3 linked regions of the Thermus aquaticus genome follow. The protein of the gene in region 3 interacts with the protein of the main gene of each other region in a pairwise test. Links are inferred from orthologs where the notes say so. Each region holds a gene or a part of one and is shown on either strand. Other genes may lie near its edges. The genes, in order: dnaE, ctaD and BVI061214_RS08920.

Region 1 (4,210 bases), 920 kb from region 3 along the record:
AGGGACTGGGGGCCGGGCCCCAAGCCCGGCTCCTTTCTTTTTGGGCGCACCCATTGGGGCTTATGCCCTTGTTTCCTTCGGCCCACCAGCCCTAGTAAGCTCCCCAAGAGCCTTTTGCCGGGGCCCCCATGCTGGCTTGCGCCAGCATGTGGAAGGGCTTTTCTGGGGCCCCCACCGAGGCTCTCGCCGCGGTGGGGTACTTAAAAGGGCACCACCTCCTCCTTAGGCCCGCCCCCATTCCCCTGCAAAAAGACCTCCCGGTCCGGCACCAGGTAGGCCCTGTACCCTTCGGCCTCCAGAAGGCCCAAAGCCTCCTCCCCCACCCGGACCTCCCTCAGGGCGAAGAGGGCCTCGCCAAAAGGCCCCTGCACCCGGAGGTAAACAGGGAGGCTTCCCGGGTGCTCGTCTAGGAGGCTTTTGAGCCGGGCCACCCCCTTCTCGTCTAGTAGGGCGTGGTCCACCTCCACCTCCAGGGCCTTGGGGGCTTCCAGGACCTCCTCGAGGGTCCAGACCGCCTGGGCCAGGACCCTGAGCTCCTCGCCCTTCTCCACCTCCGCCAAGACCAAGAGGGGGATGTCCTCCTTGAGCTTGGGGGAGACCCCCTCGTAGGCCCGGCCGAAGACCACCACCTCCAGGGCCCCCGTCTCGTCGGAGAGGGTGAAGCGGGCCATCATCCCCCCCGAGCGGGTGGGCTTGCGCACCACCTCCTCTACCATGCCGGAAAGGAGGACCTTGGGCTTTCCCGGAAGCTCCCGCACGAACTCGGAAAGCTCCTCTATGGTGCAGCTCGCCACCTCCCTGAGCCCGGGGTAGCGGAGGACGGGGTGGCCGGAGACGTAGATGCCCAGGGCCTCCTTCTCGTAGCGGAGCATGGTGATCTCGTCCAGGGGCGAAGCCTCCACCAAAGGGGGCTCCTCCACCTCGGCGAAGAGACCCACGAGGCCGCTCCGCCCCCGTTCGCGGGTCTCGGCCGCCCAGCGGAGGAGGGGCTCCAGGGAGGCCAGGAGCCTGGCCCGATCCCCGAAGGCGTCCAGAGCCCCCGCCTTCACCAAGGACTCCAGGGCCCTTTTGTTGACCACCTGCTCGGGGAGGCGCTTTAAGAAGTCCCCCAGGCTCTTAAAGGGCCCTCCCCGCTCCCTCTCCTCCAGGATGGCCCGGGCGGCCATCTCCCCCACGTTCTTCACCGCCGAAAGCCCGAAGAGGATCTCCTCCCCCACCACCTTGAAGTCAAAGCCGGAGCGGTTGACGTCCGGGGGCAGAACGGGGATGCCCAGGGCCCGGGCGTCCCGGATGTACTCGGCCACCTTGTCGGAGTCGTGGCGCTCCACGGAGAGGAGGGCGGCCATGAACTCCACGGGGTAGTGGGCCTTCACGTAGGCGGTCTGGTAGGAGAGGAGGCTGTAGGCCGCTGCATGGCTCTTGTTAAAGCCGTAGTTGGCGAAGGCCTCCAGCATGTCAAAGAGGCGGTTGGCCTCCTCCTCGGGCACGCCCCGCTCCTTGGCCCCCCGAACGAAGCGCTCCCGGTGTTTTTGCATCTCCTCCACCCGCTTCTTTCCCATGGCCCTCCGGAGTAGGTCCGCCTCCCCCAGGGAGTACCCCGCCACCTGAGAGGCGATCTGCATGATCTGCTCCTGGTAGACGGGGATGCCGTAGGTCTCGTCCAGGATGGGCCTCAGGTACTTCTCGGCGTGGGGGAACTCGGCGTAGCTCACGGGCTCCTGGCCGTGGTGGCGGCGGATGTAGGTGGGGATGTGCTCCATGGGCCCGGGGCGGTAGAGGGAGACCAGGGCGATGATGTCCTCCAGGCGCCTGGGCTTCAGGCCCCGCACCGTGGCTGTCATCCCCCCGGACTCCAGCTGAAAGACCCCTTTGGTCTCCCCCCGGGAGAGGAGCTCAAAGGTCTTGGGGTCGTCCAGGGGAAGGCGGTCGTAGTCCAGCTCCACGCCTTTGGACTCCTTGACGATCCGCCTGGCCTCGTCCAGGAAGGTGAGGGTGCGGAGGCCCAGGAAGTCCATCTTTAAAAGCCCCAAGGCCTCCACCGCCCCCATGTCGTACTGGGTCACGGGGCGGCCCTCCTGGTCCCGCATGAGGGGCACCAGGTCGGTAAGGGGCTCGGCGGCGATGACCACCCCGGCGGCGTGGACGGAGGCGTGGCGGTTCAGGCCCTCGAGGCGCATGGCCACCTCAATGACCTGGCGGATCCGCTCGTCCTTCTCCATCTCCGCCCTTAGCTCCGGCACCACCTGGATGGCCTCCTGTAGGGGCTTGGGCTTGCCGAACTGGACGGGGATCAGCTTGGCCAGCTCCTCCGCCTTCTTGTGGGGGATGCCGTAGACCCGGGCCACGTCCTTGAGGGCGGCCTTGGAGGCCAGGCTCCCGAAGGTGCCGATCTGGGCCACCTTGTCTTCCCCGTACCGCTCCCGCACGTACTGGATGACCCGGTCCCGCTCCCGGTCGGAGAAGTCGGTATCTATGTCGGGCATGGAGACCCGCTCCGGGTTCAGGAAGCGCTCAAAGAGGAGGCCGAAGCGCAGGGGGTCAATGTTGGTGATGCCCACGGCGTAGGCCACCAAGCTCCCGGCGGCGCTCCCCCTTCCCGGCCCCACGGAGACCCCGTGGCCCCTGGCCCAGTTGATGTAGTCCTGGACGATGAGGAAGTACCCGGGGAAGCCCATGCGCTCAATGACGGAAAGCTCGTAAAGGGCGCGGTGAAGGATGGCCTCGGCGGTCCACTCCCGGACCCCCTCCAGAGGAGGAAGCCGCTTCCTTAGCTCCTCCCAGGCCTTCTCCTCCACCCGGGCCAGGGCCTCGGCCAGGGCCCTTTCGTCCCCGTGGGGGGGCATCGTTCCCAGAAGGCGGAGGACCTCCCGGTAGAAGGCCTCGGTGATGCGGTCGGGGTAGCGCCTTAGGAGGCCCAAAAAGGTGAGCTCCCTGAGGTACTGGGCCTCGGTGCGCCCCTCGGGGAGGGGGAAGCGGGGGATGCGGTAGACCATCTTGTCCCCGATGGGCAGGTCCACGTCGCACATCCGGGCGATCTCCACGGTGTTGTCAAAGGGCTCGTCCCCCCACTCCGCCTCGGGAAGCATGGCCCGCATCTCCTCCGGGGTCTTCACGTAGAACTCGTCGCAGGGAAAGCGCCAGCGCTCGGGGTCGTCCAGGGTGGTCTTGGACTGGATGGCGAGAAGGACCTCGTGGGCCCGGGCATCCTCCTTGCGCACGTAGTGGCCGTCGTTGGTGGCCACCATGCCCAGGCCGTACTTGCGGGCGAACTCCTTGAGGACCTGGTTGACCTTTTTCTGCTCGGGGAGGCCGTGGTTTTGGATCTCAATGAAAAAGCGGTCGCCGAAGATGGAGAGGTACTCGTTGAGGCGGGCCTCGGCCAGGTCTAGGCGGTCCTGGAGGATAAACTGGGGGATCTCCGCCCCCAGGCACCCGGAGAGGGCGATGAGGCCCTGGGCGTGCTCCCGCAGGATCTCCCGGTCAATGCGGGGCTTTTCGTAAAAACCCTCCAGGTAGGCCCTCGAGGCCAGGCGTACCAGGTTCTGGTAGCCGGTGAAGTCCTTGGCGAGAAGGGTGAGGTGGAAGTAGCCGCCGTCTAAGCCCTTCCCCCTCTTGCGGTCAAAGCGGCTCTCCGCCGCCACGTAGGCCTCGTAGCCGATGATGGGCTTCACCCCCATGGCCGTGGCCTTTTTGTAGAACTCCACGGCCCCGAAGAGGTTGCCGTGGTCGGTCATGGCCAGGGCGGGGTCCTCGGGCGTGGTCTCCTTGACCCACTTCAGGAGGTCCTGGAGCTTGGCCGCCCCGTCCAGGAGGGAGAACTGCGTGTGTTGGTGCAGGTGGGCGAACTTGAGCTTGGACCCCATACCCCACCAGTTTAGGGCTTAGACTTGGGGCAGGTGATGGACGCGCCCTTCCCCCAGGAAGAGGCCCTCGAGGCCCTCTTCACCCCAAAGCGGAGCCGGCCCCTTATACCCTTGTTTCCTGTTTCCTTCGGCCTACCATGCCTGGTAGCTTCCCCGAGAACCTTTTGCCGGGGCCCCCATGCTGGCTTGGGCCAGCATGGGGTGGGATTACCCCTCTCCAAGGGGTCCTAGGCGGGATCCGGGCGGAGGACCTTTGGGCCCCATGACCCTAGGCCAGCTTCGGGAAGAGGTCTGGAACTTCCTGGCCCGCCACGACCTGGCCCTCCACCCCACGCCCCCCCACGGCC
Region 2 (6,646 bases), 1.1 Mb from region 3 along the record:
CACGGGCCTCTTTCTCCTGGTGGCCCTGGGGGGGTACATGATGGCAGGGGCCGCCAACGCCATCAACATGGTGGTGGACCGGGACATTGACGCCCGCATGAAGCGCACCGCCCAAAGGCCCACGGTCACCCAGAAGATCGGAAGCCGGGAGGCCCTCCTCTTCGCCTTCGTCCTGGCCCTCTTGGCCTTCCTCTTCCTCTGGTGGGGGGCCAACCTCCTGGCCGCCACCCTGGCCCTTATGGGCCTCATCTGGTACGTCCTGGTCTACACCTTCTACCTGAAGCGGCGCACCTGGCAGAACATCGTCATCGGGGGGGCGGCGGGGGCCTTCCCGCCCCTGGTGGGCTGGGCGGCGGTGACGGGGGAGCTCAACCTCTTCGCCTGGTACCTCTTCGCCCTCATCTTCTTCTGGACCCCCGTGCACTTCTGGGCTTTGGCCCTCATGATCCAGGACGACTACCGGGCCGTGGGGGTGCCCATGCTCCCCGTGGTCCTGGGGGAGCAGGTCACGGTGATGCAGATCGCCCTCTATGCCCTCCTCACGGCCATGATTTCCCTCATGCCCCTCTTTATGGGGGAGCTTGGCCTCCTCTACCTGGTTCTCAGCCTGGTCCTTAACGGCTTGCTTATCCTAAAGAGCTTGGCCCTCTACCGCCAGCCGGAGCGCAGGACGGCGGTTTCGCTGTATAAATACTCCATGCTCTATCTGGCCCTGCTCTTCTTGGGCATGGCGGTGGATCGGGCGCTATAGGGAGGGAGTGGATGAGAAGAGGTGTAGCGGCGCTGAGCTTTTTAGGTCTGGGTCTGGCCCAGGAAGCGCACCGGGTGGGCATCACCCGCCCCGGGGGCTCCTTCAACCAGGAGGTGGCCTTTCTCTGGCCATGGGTTTACTTCTTCTCCATCGTGATCTTTCTGGTGGTGGCCGGGGCCTTGGCCTACGTCACCTGGAAGTTCCGGGCCAGGCCGGGGCAGGAGGGGGAGCCGCCCCAGGTCCACGGGAACGACCGCCTCGAGGTCATCTGGACCCTCATCCCCTTGGGCATCATCCTGGTCCTCTTCGGCCTCACGGCCAAGGCCCTCATCCAGGTAAACCGCCCCATTCCCGGGGCCATGAAGGTGGAGGTCACCGGCTACCAGTTCTGGTGGGACTTTCACTACCCCGCCCTTGGCCTCAGGAACTCCAACGAGCTCATCCTGCCCGCTGGGGTTCCCGTGGAGCTGGAGGTCACCTCCAAGGACGTGATCCACTCCTTCTGGGTGCCGGGGCTTGCGGGCAAGCGGGACGCCATTCCGGGACAAAAGACTCTGATTCACTTCACCCCTAAAGAAGTCGGGAACTACTACGGCTTCTGCGCCGAGCTCTGCGGCCCCAGCCACGCCCGCATGCTCTTCCGGGTCCTGGTGGTGCCCAAGGAGGAGTTTGACCGCTTTGTGGAGGCGGCCAAGGCCTACACGCCCCCCGTGGCCGACGCCCGAGGCCATGAGGTCTTCCAGCAGAACTGCATGGCCTGCCACGGGGTCCAGGGCAAGATGCCCCCGGCGGTCATCGGGCCCGAGCTGGGCTTCGTGGGCAACCGCGTGAGCCTGGGGGCGGGGATCGTGGACTACACCCCGGAGAACCTGAAGGCCTGGATCAAAGACCCCGCCAGCATGAAGCCGGGGGTGAAGATGCCGGGCTTCCCCCAGCTGTCCGAAGAAGATCTGGATGCCCTGGTCCGTTACCTGGAGGGGCTTAAGGTGGAGGGCCTGGACTTCAAGGCTCTGCCCAAGTTCTAGGAGGTAAGGATGGCCATTACCGCCAAGCCAAAAGCCGGTTTCTGGGCGGTCCTTTGGGACCTCTTAACCACGGTAGACCACAAGAAGATCGGCCTCATGTACACGGCCACCGCCTTCTTCGCCTTCGCCCTGGCGGGGGTCTTCTCCCTCCTCATCCGGGCGCAGCTAGCGGTGCCCAACAACGGGCTCCTGACCGGGGAGCAGTACAACCAGATCCTCACCCTGCACGGGGCCACCATGCTCTTCTTCTTCATCATCCAGGCGGGGCTCACCGGTTTCGGCAACTTCGTGGTGCCCCTGATGCTGGGGGCCAGGGACGTGGCCCTGCCCCGGATAAACGCTTTCAGCTACTGGGCCTTTCTGGGAGCCATCATCCTAGCCCTCATGAGCTACCTCTTCCCCGGCGGGGCTCCCAGCGTGGGCTGGACCTTCTACTACCCCTTCTCCGTGCAGTCGGGGAGCGGGGTGGACTTTTACATGGCGGCCATCCTCCTCCTGGGCTTCTCCAGCCTCCTGGGCAACGCCAACTTCGTCGCCACCATCTATAACCTCAGGGCCCAGGGGATGAGCCTTTGGAAGATGCCCATCTACGTCTGGAGCGTCTTCGCCGCCAGCGTCCTCAACCTCTTCAGCCTGGCGGGGCTCACCGCCGCCACCCTCCTGGTCCTCCTGGACCGGAAGATCGGCCTCACCTGGTTCAACCCGGAGATCGGCGGGGATCCCGTTCTCTTCCAGCAGTTCTTCTGGTTCTACTCCCACCCCACGGTCTACGTGATGCTCCTGCCCTACCTGGGGATCCTGGCTGAGGTGGCCTCCACCTTCGCCCGTAAGCCCCTTTTCGGCTACAAGCAGATGGTCTGGGCCCAGATGGGCATCGTGGTCCTGGGGACCATGGTCTGGGCCCACCACATGTTCACCGTGGGGGAGAGCACCATCTTCCAGATCGCCTTCGCCTTCTTCACCGCCCTCATCGCCGTGCCCACGGGGGTGAAGCTCTTCAACATCATCGGCACCCTCTGGGGCGGGCACCTGCAGATGAAGACCCCCCTCTACTGGGTGCTGGGCTTCATCTTCAACTTCCTCCTCGGGGGGATCACTGGGGTCATGCTCTCCATGACTCCCCTGGACTACCAGTTCCACGACTCCTACTTCGTGGTGGCCCACTTCCACAACGTCCTCATGGCGGGCTCGGGCTTTGGGGCCTTCGCTGGGCTTTACTACTGGTGGCCCAAGATGACGGGCCGCATGTACGACGAACGCCTGGGCCGGCTCCACTTCTGGCTCTTCCTGGTGGGCTACCTCGTCACCTTCCTGCCCCAGTACGTCCTGGGCTACCTGGGCATGCCCCGGCGCTACTACACCTACAACGCCGACATCGCCGGCTGGCCCGAGCTGAACCTGATCTCCACCATCGGGGCCTTCATCCTGGGGCTGGGCGGCCTGGTCTGGATCTACAACATGTGGAAGAGCCTGCGCTCCGGGGAGAAGGCCCCCGCCAACCCATGGGGCGGCTACACCCTGGAGTGGCTCACTGACTCCCCGCCCAAGGCCCACAACTTTGACGTGAAGCTCCCCGCCGACTTCCCCTCCGAGCGGCCCCTTTACGACTGGCAGAAGAAGGGGGTGGAGCTGAAGCCGGAGGACCCAAGCCACATCCACCTGCCCAACAGCTCCTTCTGGCCCTTCTACTCGGCCGCCACCCTCTTCGCCTTCTTCGTCAGCGTGGCGGCCCTGCCGGTGCCCAACGTCTGGATGTGGGTCTTCCTGGCCCTCTTCGCCTACGGCCTCGTCCGTTGGGCCCTCGAGGACGAGTACAGCTACCCGGTGGAGCACCACACCTTAACCGGCAAGTCCAACGCCTGGATGGGGATGGCCTGGTTCATCGTCTCGGAGGTGGGCCTCTTCGCTATCCTCATCGCCGGGTACCTGTACCTGCGCCTCACCGGGGCGGCCACGCCCCCTGAGGAGCGGCCCGCCCTCTGGCTCGCCCTCCTCAACACCTTCTTCCTGGTGAGCTCCTCCTTCACCGTCCACTTCGCCCACCACGACCTGAGGCGGGACCGTTTCAACCCCTTCCGCTTTGGGCTCCTCGTCACCATCATCCTGGGCGTTCTCTTCTTCCTCTTCCAGGCCTGGGAGTTCTACCAGTTCCACCACCACTCCTCCTGGCAGGAGAACCTCTGGACAGCGGCCTTCTTCACCATCGTGGGCCTCCACGGTCTGCACGTGGTCATCGGTGGCTTCGGCCTCATCCTGGCCTACCTCCAGGCCCTCCGGGGCAAGATCACCCTGCACAGCCACGGCACCCTCGAGGCCGCCAGCATGTACTGGCACCTGGTGGACGCGGTCTGGCTCTTCATCGTGGTCCTCTTCTACATCTGGTAGCGGTCCTAACCAGGCCCCCTGCCCTAGGGGCGGGGGGCTTTGCTATTTCTTGAGGCATGCGGCTTCTGGTGGTGGACTTTGACTACTTCTTCCCCCTGCCCCAGGGCCCCGATCCCCTTTTCGCCTGGGCCCACTTTGAGACCCCCTACTATCTCCTCGAGGCCTGGGAGGAGCGGGCCCTGGCCTTTCTTCTGAGGGGGCTTCCCCTGCCGGAGGCCCGGGGGTGGGAGGGGTTTTGGGACCGCTTCGCCTTCGCCCCGGGGGCGGTGCTCTACTATGCCGATTCCAACGCCTTGGCCTTTCACGAGAGGGTGCGCCAGGGGGTGGAGGAGGTGGTTCTCTTTGACCCTCACCACGACGCGGGCTACCGGCCCCTGGGAACAGAGCCCGCCTGCGACGACTGGATGGTCTACTACCACCGCCTGGGAGCCCGCCTAAAGGTCTTTTACCCGCCCTGGCGGGACCCGGCCCAGGAGCCCGAGCCCAGGGTGCCCCTAAGGCGGGAGGTGGACCCAGGGGGCAGGGTGGAGGGGGTCTTCCACCGGGTCTTCCTCTGCCGGAGCGGGGCCTGGGTGCCTCCCTGGGTGGATCCAGCCTTCTTCGCCTTCTTGGAGTCGGCCCCCCTGCCCAAGGAGGCCCTGGAGCCCCTGGCCCCCCGCCCTTTTGACCTGGAGGCCCTGAGGTCCCGGGCCCGGGAGGAGGCCTTGGGCCTCTTCATCATGGAAACCTTGCGCAGGTCCTCTTAGCCCCCTATAATCGGGAAGGCCTTGGGCCGTTAGCTCAGCTGGCAGAGCAACCGACTTTTAATCGGTAGGTCGCAGGTTCGAATCCTGCACGGCCCACCACCTGCCCCCTTCTAGGGGGCCCGCTTTTTGGGAGTTGCGGGTCCGGCCCCAAGGCCCTAAACTGGGTAGGCGCGTGGGCCCTTTGGGTGTGCGTGGCCCCATCGTCTAGCGGTCAGGACGCGGCCCTCTCAAGGCCGAAACGGGGGTTCGATTCCCCCTGGGGTCACCATGGGCGGCTAGCTCAGCTGGTCAGAGCGCTCGCCTTACAAGCGAGAGGCCAGAGGTTCAAGTCCTCTGCCGCCCACCAGGGTCTGGTCTTTCCCCCGCCCCTTGGGCGGGGTTTTTGAGTACCCCACTGCGGTTTTCGCCGCGGTGGGGGCCCCAGAAAAGCCTTTAGGCCCGACTTGGGCGCCCTACGGTGCGCCACCAAAGTGCGGGCACCTAGGACCTCTGTAGGAGGCTTCTGATCCCTTCGGGAAGGGGTTCCTCGGGGAAGAGGGCCTGGAAGCGCCGGGCCAGGTCCTGGAGGAGGGGCCTAAGGGCCTCGTCCCGAAGGGCCTCGGGGTAGAGGTCCTGCATCTCCCTAAGAAGGGCTTCCCGGGCCAGGTGCCGGGCCACCAGGAGGGCCTCGCCTTCTAGGGCGCTCGCCCTTCCCCGCTTGAGGCGCTCCGCCTCCTTGCGCACCCAGGGGGCCTCGAGGAGGCGGCGGCAGGTGGGGCAGGGGTGGGTTTCGCTGGGCGTTTGGCAGATGGGGCAGGGGCTTCCCCTCTGCCTACCAAAGAGGGCCAAGGCGGCCCGGGCCACGGCCTCCCGCATCTCCGGGGGGGCCTTTTGCGCCAGCTCCAGGGCCTTGCGGCCCGCCTCCGGGCCTGGTCCGGAAGAAGGGGCCTCGGCCTCTTTCCTTGGCCTTGGGGCCTCGCTTCCCACCTGAAAGCGGATCTCCTTGACCATCCCGGGAAAGCGCTCCTCGTAGCGCCTGAGGAGGGCCAGGCGGCTGTAGGTGAGCTGGTGGGCCACCACGGGGTCGGGCACCTGGACCAGGAGGACCCCCCCTTCCAGGGCCACGGGCTCGGTGATCTGGGCCAGCTCCCGGCCCACCACCTCCCGCCAGGCGGCCAGGACCAGACCCCGCTTGAGCCTCTCCTTTCCCCCGGCCCGCTTCAGGGCCTCGGGGATGACCTCCTTCACCCGCCAGGGCACAGGACCACCCCCTCCTGCACCCAGCATACCGGCACCCCCTCCGGGGCCAGAAGCCCGGCCAGAATGGCCTGGGGAAGGCTTTTGGCGTAGGCCAGGAGGGCGGCGCGGCGGGCCTCGTCCAGCTCCTCGCTCCACTCGTCCACCAGAAGGAGGGGAGGCTCCCCGTGGTGCTCGCTGAGGAGGCGGTGCTCCGCCAGGCGCAGGGCCAGGGCCAGGGCCTTGGCCTCCCCCCGGCTGGCGAAGCGGTGGGCGGGGCGGCCCCCAAGGAGGAAGACCAGGTCGTCCCGGTGGGGCCCCACCAGGGTCTGGCCCCGGAGGCGCTCCTCCTCCCGCCTGGCCGCCAGGGCCTGCAGGAGGCCCTCAGGGGCGGTCTCCTCCAGCCTAAGGCCCACCTCTCCCGGGGCCAGGGTCTGGTGGACGCTCTGGAAGAGGGGCAGGAAGCGCTTCAGGAAGCGGCGCCGCAGAAGCGTGATCTCCTCGCCGTAGCGGGCGAGCTCCTG
Region 3 (6,597 bases):
AGGACCTTGCCCAGGGTGACGAGGTCGGGCTTGAGGCCAAAACGCTCCGTGGCCCCGCCAAAGGCCAGGCGGAAGCCCGTCATCACCTCGTCGGCGATGAGGAGGACGCCAAACTCCCTGGCCTCGTGGAGGGCCTTCAGGAAGTCCTCGGTGGGGACCAGCACCCCGGCGTTCCCCACCACCGGTTCAAAGATGATGGCGGCGATCTCCTCCCCCCGGCGCCTCAGGACCTCCCTGAGCCCCTCGGCGTCGTTGTACTCCAGGACCAGGGTGAGCCGGGCGTAGGCCTCGGGCACCCCGGCCGAGGAGGGCACCCCCAGGGTGAGGGCCCCGCTTCCCGCCTCCACCAGAAGGCCGTCGGCGTGGCCGTGGTAGTTCCCCCGGAACTTGACGATCAGGTCCCGGCCCGTGTACCCCCGGGCGAGCCTCAGGGCGCTCATGGTGGCCTCCGTCCCCGAGCTCACGAAGCGCACCAGCTCCACGCCCGGGTAGGCCGCCTTGACCTTTTTGGCTAGGGCCACCTCGAGGGGGTGGGGCGCCCCGAAGGTGAGCCCTCCCTCCATGACCTCCCGCACCCGGGAAAGGACTTTGGGGTGGGCGTGGCCCAGGATGAGGGGCCCCCAGCTCAGGACGTAGTCCAGGTAGCGGTTCCCGTCCGCGTCCCAGACGTAGGCCCCCTCGCCCCGCACCAGGTAAGGGGGAGTCCCCCCCACCGCCTTGAAGGCCCTGACCGGGCTGCTCACCCCGCCCGGGATGTGCCTCCCTGCCTCCTGGAAGTACGCCTCAGAAATGGGCCGCTCCATGCCCTCCACTCTAAGCGCCCCGCCGTGGCTTTACCACGGCGGGGGCCCCAAAGGCTTGGAATGACGGGCGGCCCTTTGGCGGGGCCCGGAAGAAGCCCTAATAGGTTAGCACCTTCCTGAGGGCGGCCAGGACCCTCCTGGCGTTGGGGCGGTAGAGGTCCTCAATGGCGCTGAAGGGCGGGTAGGGGGCGTCGTACCCCGCCACCCGGAGGACCGGGGCCTCGAGGTGGTCTATGGCCCCTTCGGCGATGCGGGCGGCCACCTCGGCCCCAAAGCCCCCGGTGCGCATGGCCTCGTAGACCACCACCGCCCGGCCCGTCTCCCGCACCGCCTCCAGGAGGGTGTCCTCGTCCAGGGGCACCAGGGTCTCCAGGTCCACCACCATGACCTCCACCCCTTCCCGGGCCGCCACCTCCGCCGCCTCCAGCATCACCTCCACCATCCCCCCGTAGCCGATCAAGGTGGCGGCCTTCCCCTGGCGCACCACCCGGGCCTTTCCCAGGGGCAGGGTGTAGTAGCCCTCGGGGACGGGGGCCCGGGCGCTCCGGTAGAGCTTGATGGCCTCCAGGAAAAAGACCGGGTCCTCGTCCTCTATGGCCGAAAGGAGGAGGCCCTTGGCCCTTTCTGGGCTCGAGGGGATTACCACCTTGACCCCCGGGGCGTGGGCCAGGATGGCCTCCGGGGAGTCGGCGTGCTGTTCCGGGGTGTGGACGCCCCCGCCGTAGGGAGCCCGCACCACCACGGGAAGGCCCACCCGCCCCCGGGAGCGGTGCCGCCACCGCCCCAGGTGGGAGAGGATCTGGTCCAGGGCGGGGTAGAGGAAGCCGGCGAACTGGATCTCGGCCACGGGGCGCATCCCCCCCATGGCCAGGCCGATGGCCATGCCTAGGATGCCGCTTTCCGCCAGAGGGGTGTCAAAGACCCGGCTTTCCCCGTGCTTGGCCTGAAGCCCCTCGGTGACCCGGAAGACCCCCCCAAGCCGCCCCACGTCCTCCCCGAAGACCAAGACCCTCCCGTCCCGGGAAAGGGCCAGGTCCAGGGCCTCGTTGATGGCCTGGACCATGTTGAGAAGGCGCGTCTTCTCGGCTACCATGCCTCCTCCACGTGGAGGCCCCGCCGCAGGGCCTCATAAGCCCGCCTCTGGTCGGGGCCCATCTCCTTGTAGACGTGCTCCACGATCTCCTCAGGCCTGGGCTCTGGGGCTTGGTCGGCCAGGGCCAGCTCCCGGGCGAACTCCTCCTCCAGCTCCTCCAGAAGAGCCCTTTCCCTCTCCTCGTCCCAGAGGCCTCTTTCCTCCAGGGCCTTCCTAAGGCGCAGGATGGGGTCCTTCCGCCGCCAGGCCTCCTCCTCCTCCCGGGTGCGGTAGCGGGTGGGGTCGTCAGAGGTGGTGTGGGGGGCCAGGCGGTAGGTGAGGGCCTCGAGGAGGGTAGGGCCTTCCCCCCGCCTCGCCCTTTCCACCGCCTTCTTAGCCTCCAGGTAGACGGCAAAGGCATCGTTCCCGTCCACCACCACCCCGGGCATGCCGTAGCCCTCGGCCCTACGGGCGATGTAGTCCACCCGCATCTGCTTGGCGCGGGGAACGCTGATGGCGTAGCCGTTGTTCTGCACCAGGAAGACCACCGGGGCCTGGAAGACGGCGGCGAAGTTCAGGCCCTCGTGAAAGTCCCCCTCGCTGGTGCCCCCGTCCCCGATGGAGGTGGCCACCACCCAGTCCTCCCCCCGGTACCGGCCCGCCAGGGCCAGGCCCACGGCCTGGGGAATCTGGGTGGCGATGGGGATGTAGGGGTTCACCACCCGCACCCCCTCGGGAAAGCCCCAGCCCGCCGGGTGGGCCCGCCAGTAGAGGATGAGGACGTGGATGGGGAGGCCCCTGGCGAGGAGCATGGCGCTCTCCCGGTAGGAGGGGACCACCCAGTCCCCCTCCCCTAGGGCCAGGGCCACCCCCACCTGGGCCGCCTCCTGGCCCATAAAGGGGGGGTAGACCCCAAGCCGCCCCTGGCGCTGGAGGGTGACGGCCTTCTCGTCAAAAAACCGGGCCCGGCGCATGGCCCGGTAGAGCCTCAGGGCCTCCCCCTCTTCCAGGGGGAACTCGCCCTTTTCCAGGTAGGCCACAGGCTTTAGCTTCACGCCAGGGAGTTTACCACAGGAGCCAGGCGCTCCAGGGCCACCATAAGCTCCTCCTCCTTCTTGCAGAAGGCGAAGCGGAAAAGCCCCTCCGGGGGGTCTTCCCAGTAGAAGGCCGAGGCGGGGATCAGGGCCACCCGGGCCCTTTCCACCAGGCGAAAGGCGTCCCACCCCGGAAGCTCGGCCATGAGGAAGTAGGTGCCCTCAGGGATGTAGACCCGAAGCCCCAGGGCCCTAAGCCTCCCGGCGAGAAGGTCCCGCCTTTTCCGGTAGCTTTCCCTCAAGGCCTCGTAAAAGCCTTCCCGCCTCGCCACCCTCAGGGCCTCGGCCACCCCGGCCTGGAGGGGGGAGGGGGCGGAAAAGCTGGTCCACTGGCGCATCCCGGCGATGGTGGGCATGAACGCCTTAGGCCCCACGATCCAGCCCACGCGGTAGCCGGTGGCCTCGAGGCGCTTCCCGGCGCTCCCCACGGTGAAGGTGCGCTCCGGGGCGAACTCCCTAAGGCGCCTGGGCCTCTCCCCGTAGTAGAGCTCGTCGTAGACCTCGTCGGAAACCAGAAAGAGGTCGTGCCTCCTGGCAAGCTCGGCGATGGCCTTTAGCTCCGCTTCCTTGAAGACGAGGCCCGTGGGGTTCATAGGCGTGTTCAGGAGGAGGAGGCGGGTCCTTGGGGCGATGGCCCTCTCCAAGGCCCCAAGGTCCAGCCGGAAGCCCCCTTCCTCCAGGGGAAGCCGCACCAGCCGGGCCTCGGCCCCGGCCAGGAAAGCGTCCGGCAGGTAGACGTCAAAGAAGGGTTCCAGGACCACCACCTCCTCCCCCGGCCCCACCAAGCTCTGGAGGAGGACGTAAAGGGCCTCGGTGGCCCCGGAGGTGACCACCACGGCCTCAGGCTCCACGCCAAACTCCTCCGCCAGGGCCTCCCTTAAAGCAGGAAGCCCGGCGGGAGGGGCGTACTGGTCGTAGCGGCCCAGGGCGCGGCGCACCGCCTCCAGGAGGAAGGGAGGCGGGGGGGTGGAGGGGAAGCCCTGGCCCAGGTTCACCGCGCCCAGGCGCTGGGCGAGGGCGCTCATCTTGGGAAAGATGCTCTCCTTGGCGGCCTGGGTCCGGGGGTGGAGGCGCATGGGGATAGGGTAGCGCAACTTTATGCCCGTGGGGAGAGGTCCCCTTGGGCGAGGCTTCTTGGCCTCGCTCCGTAGCCGCTTAGCCCGCCATCCGAAGGAGGGCGAGGAAGCTTTCCAGCTCCAGGCTGGCCCCGCCCACGAGCCCCCCGTCCACGTTGGGCATGGAGAGGAGGTCGGCGAAGTTCTTGGGGTTCACGCTTCCCCCGTAGAGGACGCGCACCCGGCTGGCGAAGGCCTCTCCGTAGCGCTCGGCGAGGGCCTGGCGGATGGCCTGGTGCATGGCCTCGGCGTCCTCGGGGGTGGCGTTTTTCCCGGTGCCGATGGCCCAGACGGGCTCATAGGCGATGACCAGGCGATCGGGGCTTTCGGGCTCCACGCCCTTAAGGCTCCCCAAAAGCTGGGCCAGGGTGTAGGGTACGGCCTCTCCCCTCTCCCGGACTTCTAGAGGCTCCCCCACGCAGAGGATGGGGGTGATGCCCTCCTCCAGAAGCCTTTTGGCCTTCTCCGCCACCAGCGCATCGCTTTCCCCGTGGTAGCGCCTTCTTTCCGAGTGGCCCACGATGGCGTAGCGGCATCCCAGGTCGGCGAGCATCCGGGCCGACACCTCCCCGGTGTAGGCCCCCTCCCGGTGGGCGGACACGTCCTGGGCCCCGTAGGCGACCCCCGTGCCCGAGAGGACCTCCTTGGCCACCGGGAGCATGGGGAAGGCGGGTAGGACCGCCGCCTCCGAGTCCAAGGGGGGAAGGAGCCTTTTTAGCTCCGCCAGCCAGACCCGGGCCTCCGAGGGAACCTTGTGCATCTTCCAGTTTCCTGCCACTAGCACACGCCGCATGGGGGCATCATAAAGGGAAAGCCCCCGCTCAAGAAAGAGGCGGGGGCCTGAGGAACTTTGTCTATTCCAGGACCTCAATCCCGGGAAGCGTGCCCTTCTCCAGGTACTCCAGGCTGGCTCCGCCCCCGGTGGACACGTGGCCAAAGCGGTCCTTCAGCCCCAGGCGGTTCACCGCCGCCACCGAGTCCCCGCCCCCCACCACGGTGAAGGCCCCTTCCAGATCCGCCAGGGCCCGGCCCACGGCCAGGGTCCCCTCGTCAAAGGGGGGCACCTCAAAGACCCCCATGGGCCCGTTCCAGAAGGCGGTGCGCACGCCCCTCAAGGCCTCCCGGAAAAGCTCCCGGGTCCTGGGCCCGATGTCCAGGCCCATGTAGGGCGTGGGGATGGCGTCGGCCGGGAAGACCTGGGTGGGCACGCCGGGCTCTATCTTTTCCGCCGCCACCACGTCGGCGGGCAGGTAGACCTTTACCCCCAGGGCCTCGGCCCGGGCCAGGAGGTCCCTGGCCAGGTCCAGGCGGTCCTCCTCCACCAGGCTTTTACCCACCTCCCCCCCCAGGGCCTTGATGAAGGTAAAGGCCATGGCCCCGCCGATGAGGAGGCGGTCCACCTTGGGCAGAAGGCTCTCCAGCACCCCGATCTTGTCGGAGACCTTGGCCCCGCCGATGACCACGGCGTAAGGCTTCTCCGGGTCGTGGAGAAGGCGGGAGAGGGCCTTCACCTCCTTTTCCATGAGGAAGCCGGCGTAGGCGGGGAGGAGCCTGGCCACCCCCACCACGCTGGCGTGGGCTCGGTGGGCGCTCCCGAAGGCATCCAGCACGAAGGCATCCCCCAGCTGGGCGTAGCGGCGGGAGAGCTCCGGGTCGTTCTTCTCCTCCCCGGGCTCAAAGCGCACGTTTTCCAGAAGGGCCACCTCGCCCGGGGCCAGGCCCTTCACGGCCTCCAAGGCCTCGTCGGAGCCCGGGCTATGGGGAACGAAGCGCGCCTTGGGGATGTGCCGGGCCAGGGCCTCGGCCACGGGGGTCAGTGAGTACTTGGGGTCGGGGCCCTTGGGGCGGCCCAGGTGGGAGAGGAGGACCAAAGAGGCCCCCCCCTCCAGGAGGTGGCGCAGGGTGGGAAGGCTTTCCAGGATCCGGGTCTCATCCTGGACCACGCCGCCCTGGATGGGGACGTTGTAATCCACCCGCACCAGGACCCGCTTCCCCCTGGGGTCCAGGTCCTTCAGGGTGCGCATCTAAACCCCCTTCCTGAGGACCAGCTCCACCAGGTCCGCCACCCGGTTGGCGTAGCCCCACTCGTTGTCGTACCAGGCGAAGACCTTGACCATGTTGCCCAGGGCCTTGGTCAGCTTGGCGTCCACGATGGAGGAGTGGGGGTCCATGACGATGTCCTGGAGGACGATCTCGTCCTCGGTGTAGGCCAGGATGCCCTTCAGGGGCCCTTCGGCGGCGGCCTTGAGGGCGGCGTTCACCTCCTCGGCGGTGACCTCCCGCTTGAGGAGGGCGGTGATGTCGGAGATGCTCCCCGTGGCCGTGGGCACGCGGAGGGCCATGCCGTCAAAGCGGCCCTTGAGGGAGGGCAGGACCAGAGCGGTGGCCTTGGCCGCCCCGGTGGTGGTGGGGATGATGTTGATGGCGGCGGCCCGGGCCCGGCGCAGGTCCTTGTGGGGCAGGTCCAGGAGCCGCTGGTCGTTGGTGTAGGAGTGGACGGTGGTCATGAGGGC

Evidence for each region.
Region 1: the proteins of BVI061214_RS08920 (region 3) and dnaE interact in binary tests that used the Escherichia coli proteins (3 or more experiments, as listed by UniProt). The link is inferred for Thermus aquaticus from one-to-one orthologs.
Region 2: the proteins of BVI061214_RS08920 (region 3) and ctaD interact in binary tests that used the Escherichia coli proteins (3 or more experiments, as listed by UniProt). The link is inferred for Thermus aquaticus from one-to-one orthologs.

The regions. Positions count from the first base shown.
Region 1 is NZ_LHCI01000106.1:539,281-543,490, reverse strand. It holds dnaE (DNA polymerase III subunit alpha), read right to left. Parts: upstream 3,864-4,210; coding sequence 201-3,863; downstream 1-200. Other genes in the region: BVI061214_RS03880 (5-formyltetrahydrofolate cyclo-ligase), read left to right, coding at 4,126-4,210. UniProt on the Escherichia coli protein: DNA polymerase III is a complex, multichain enzyme responsible for most of the replicative synthesis in bacteria. This DNA polymerase also exhibits 3' to 5' exonuclease activity. The alpha chain is the DNA polymerase catalytic subunit.
Region 2 is NZ_LHCI01000106.1:373,334-379,979, reverse strand. Bases 1,470-4,473 are described here. They hold ctaD (cytochrome c oxidase subunit I), read left to right. Parts: upstream 1,470-1,785; coding sequence 1,786-4,161; downstream 4,162-4,473. Other genes in these bases: BVI061214_RS02980 (hypothetical protein), read left to right, coding at 4,218-4,473; coxB (cytochrome c oxidase subunit II), read left to right, coding at 1,470-1,776. Outside these bases: BVI061214_RS02995 (heme o synthase), read left to right, coding at 1-751; more of coxB, read left to right, coding at 763-1,469; more of BVI061214_RS02980, read left to right, coding at 4,474-4,907; BVI061214_RS02960 (DciA family protein), read right to left, coding at 5,388-6,146; DNA replication/repair protein RecF, read right to left, coding at 6,131-6,646. UniProt on the Escherichia coli protein: Cytochrome bo(3) ubiquinol oxidase is the terminal enzyme in the aerobic respiratory chain of E.coli that predominates when cells are grown at high aeration.
Region 3 is NZ_LHCI01000106.1:1,460,758-1,467,354, reverse strand. The notes cover bases 1,987-4,941. They hold BVI061214_RS08920 (pyridoxal phosphate-dependent aminotransferase), read right to left. Parts: upstream 4,046-4,941; coding sequence 2,927-4,045; downstream 1,987-2,926. Other genes in these bases: BVI061214_RS08910 (phosphoglycerate kinase), read right to left, coding at 4,939-4,941; tpiA (triose-phosphate isomerase), read right to left, coding at 4,125-4,877; pdhA (pyruvate dehydrogenase (acetyl-transferring) E1 component subunit alpha), read right to left, coding at 1,987-2,930. Outside these bases: hemL (glutamate-1-semialdehyde 2,1-aminomutase), read right to left, coding at 1-803; BVI061214_RS08930 (alpha-ketoacid dehydrogenase subunit beta), read right to left, coding at 901-1,896; more of pdhA, read right to left, coding at 1,890-1,986; more of BVI061214_RS08910, read right to left, coding at 4,942-6,108; gap (type I glyceraldehyde-3-phosphate dehydrogenase), read right to left, coding at 6,109-6,597. UniProt on the Escherichia coli protein: Shows aminotransferase activity with methionine and histidine as substrates, and to a lesser extent also with phenylalanine.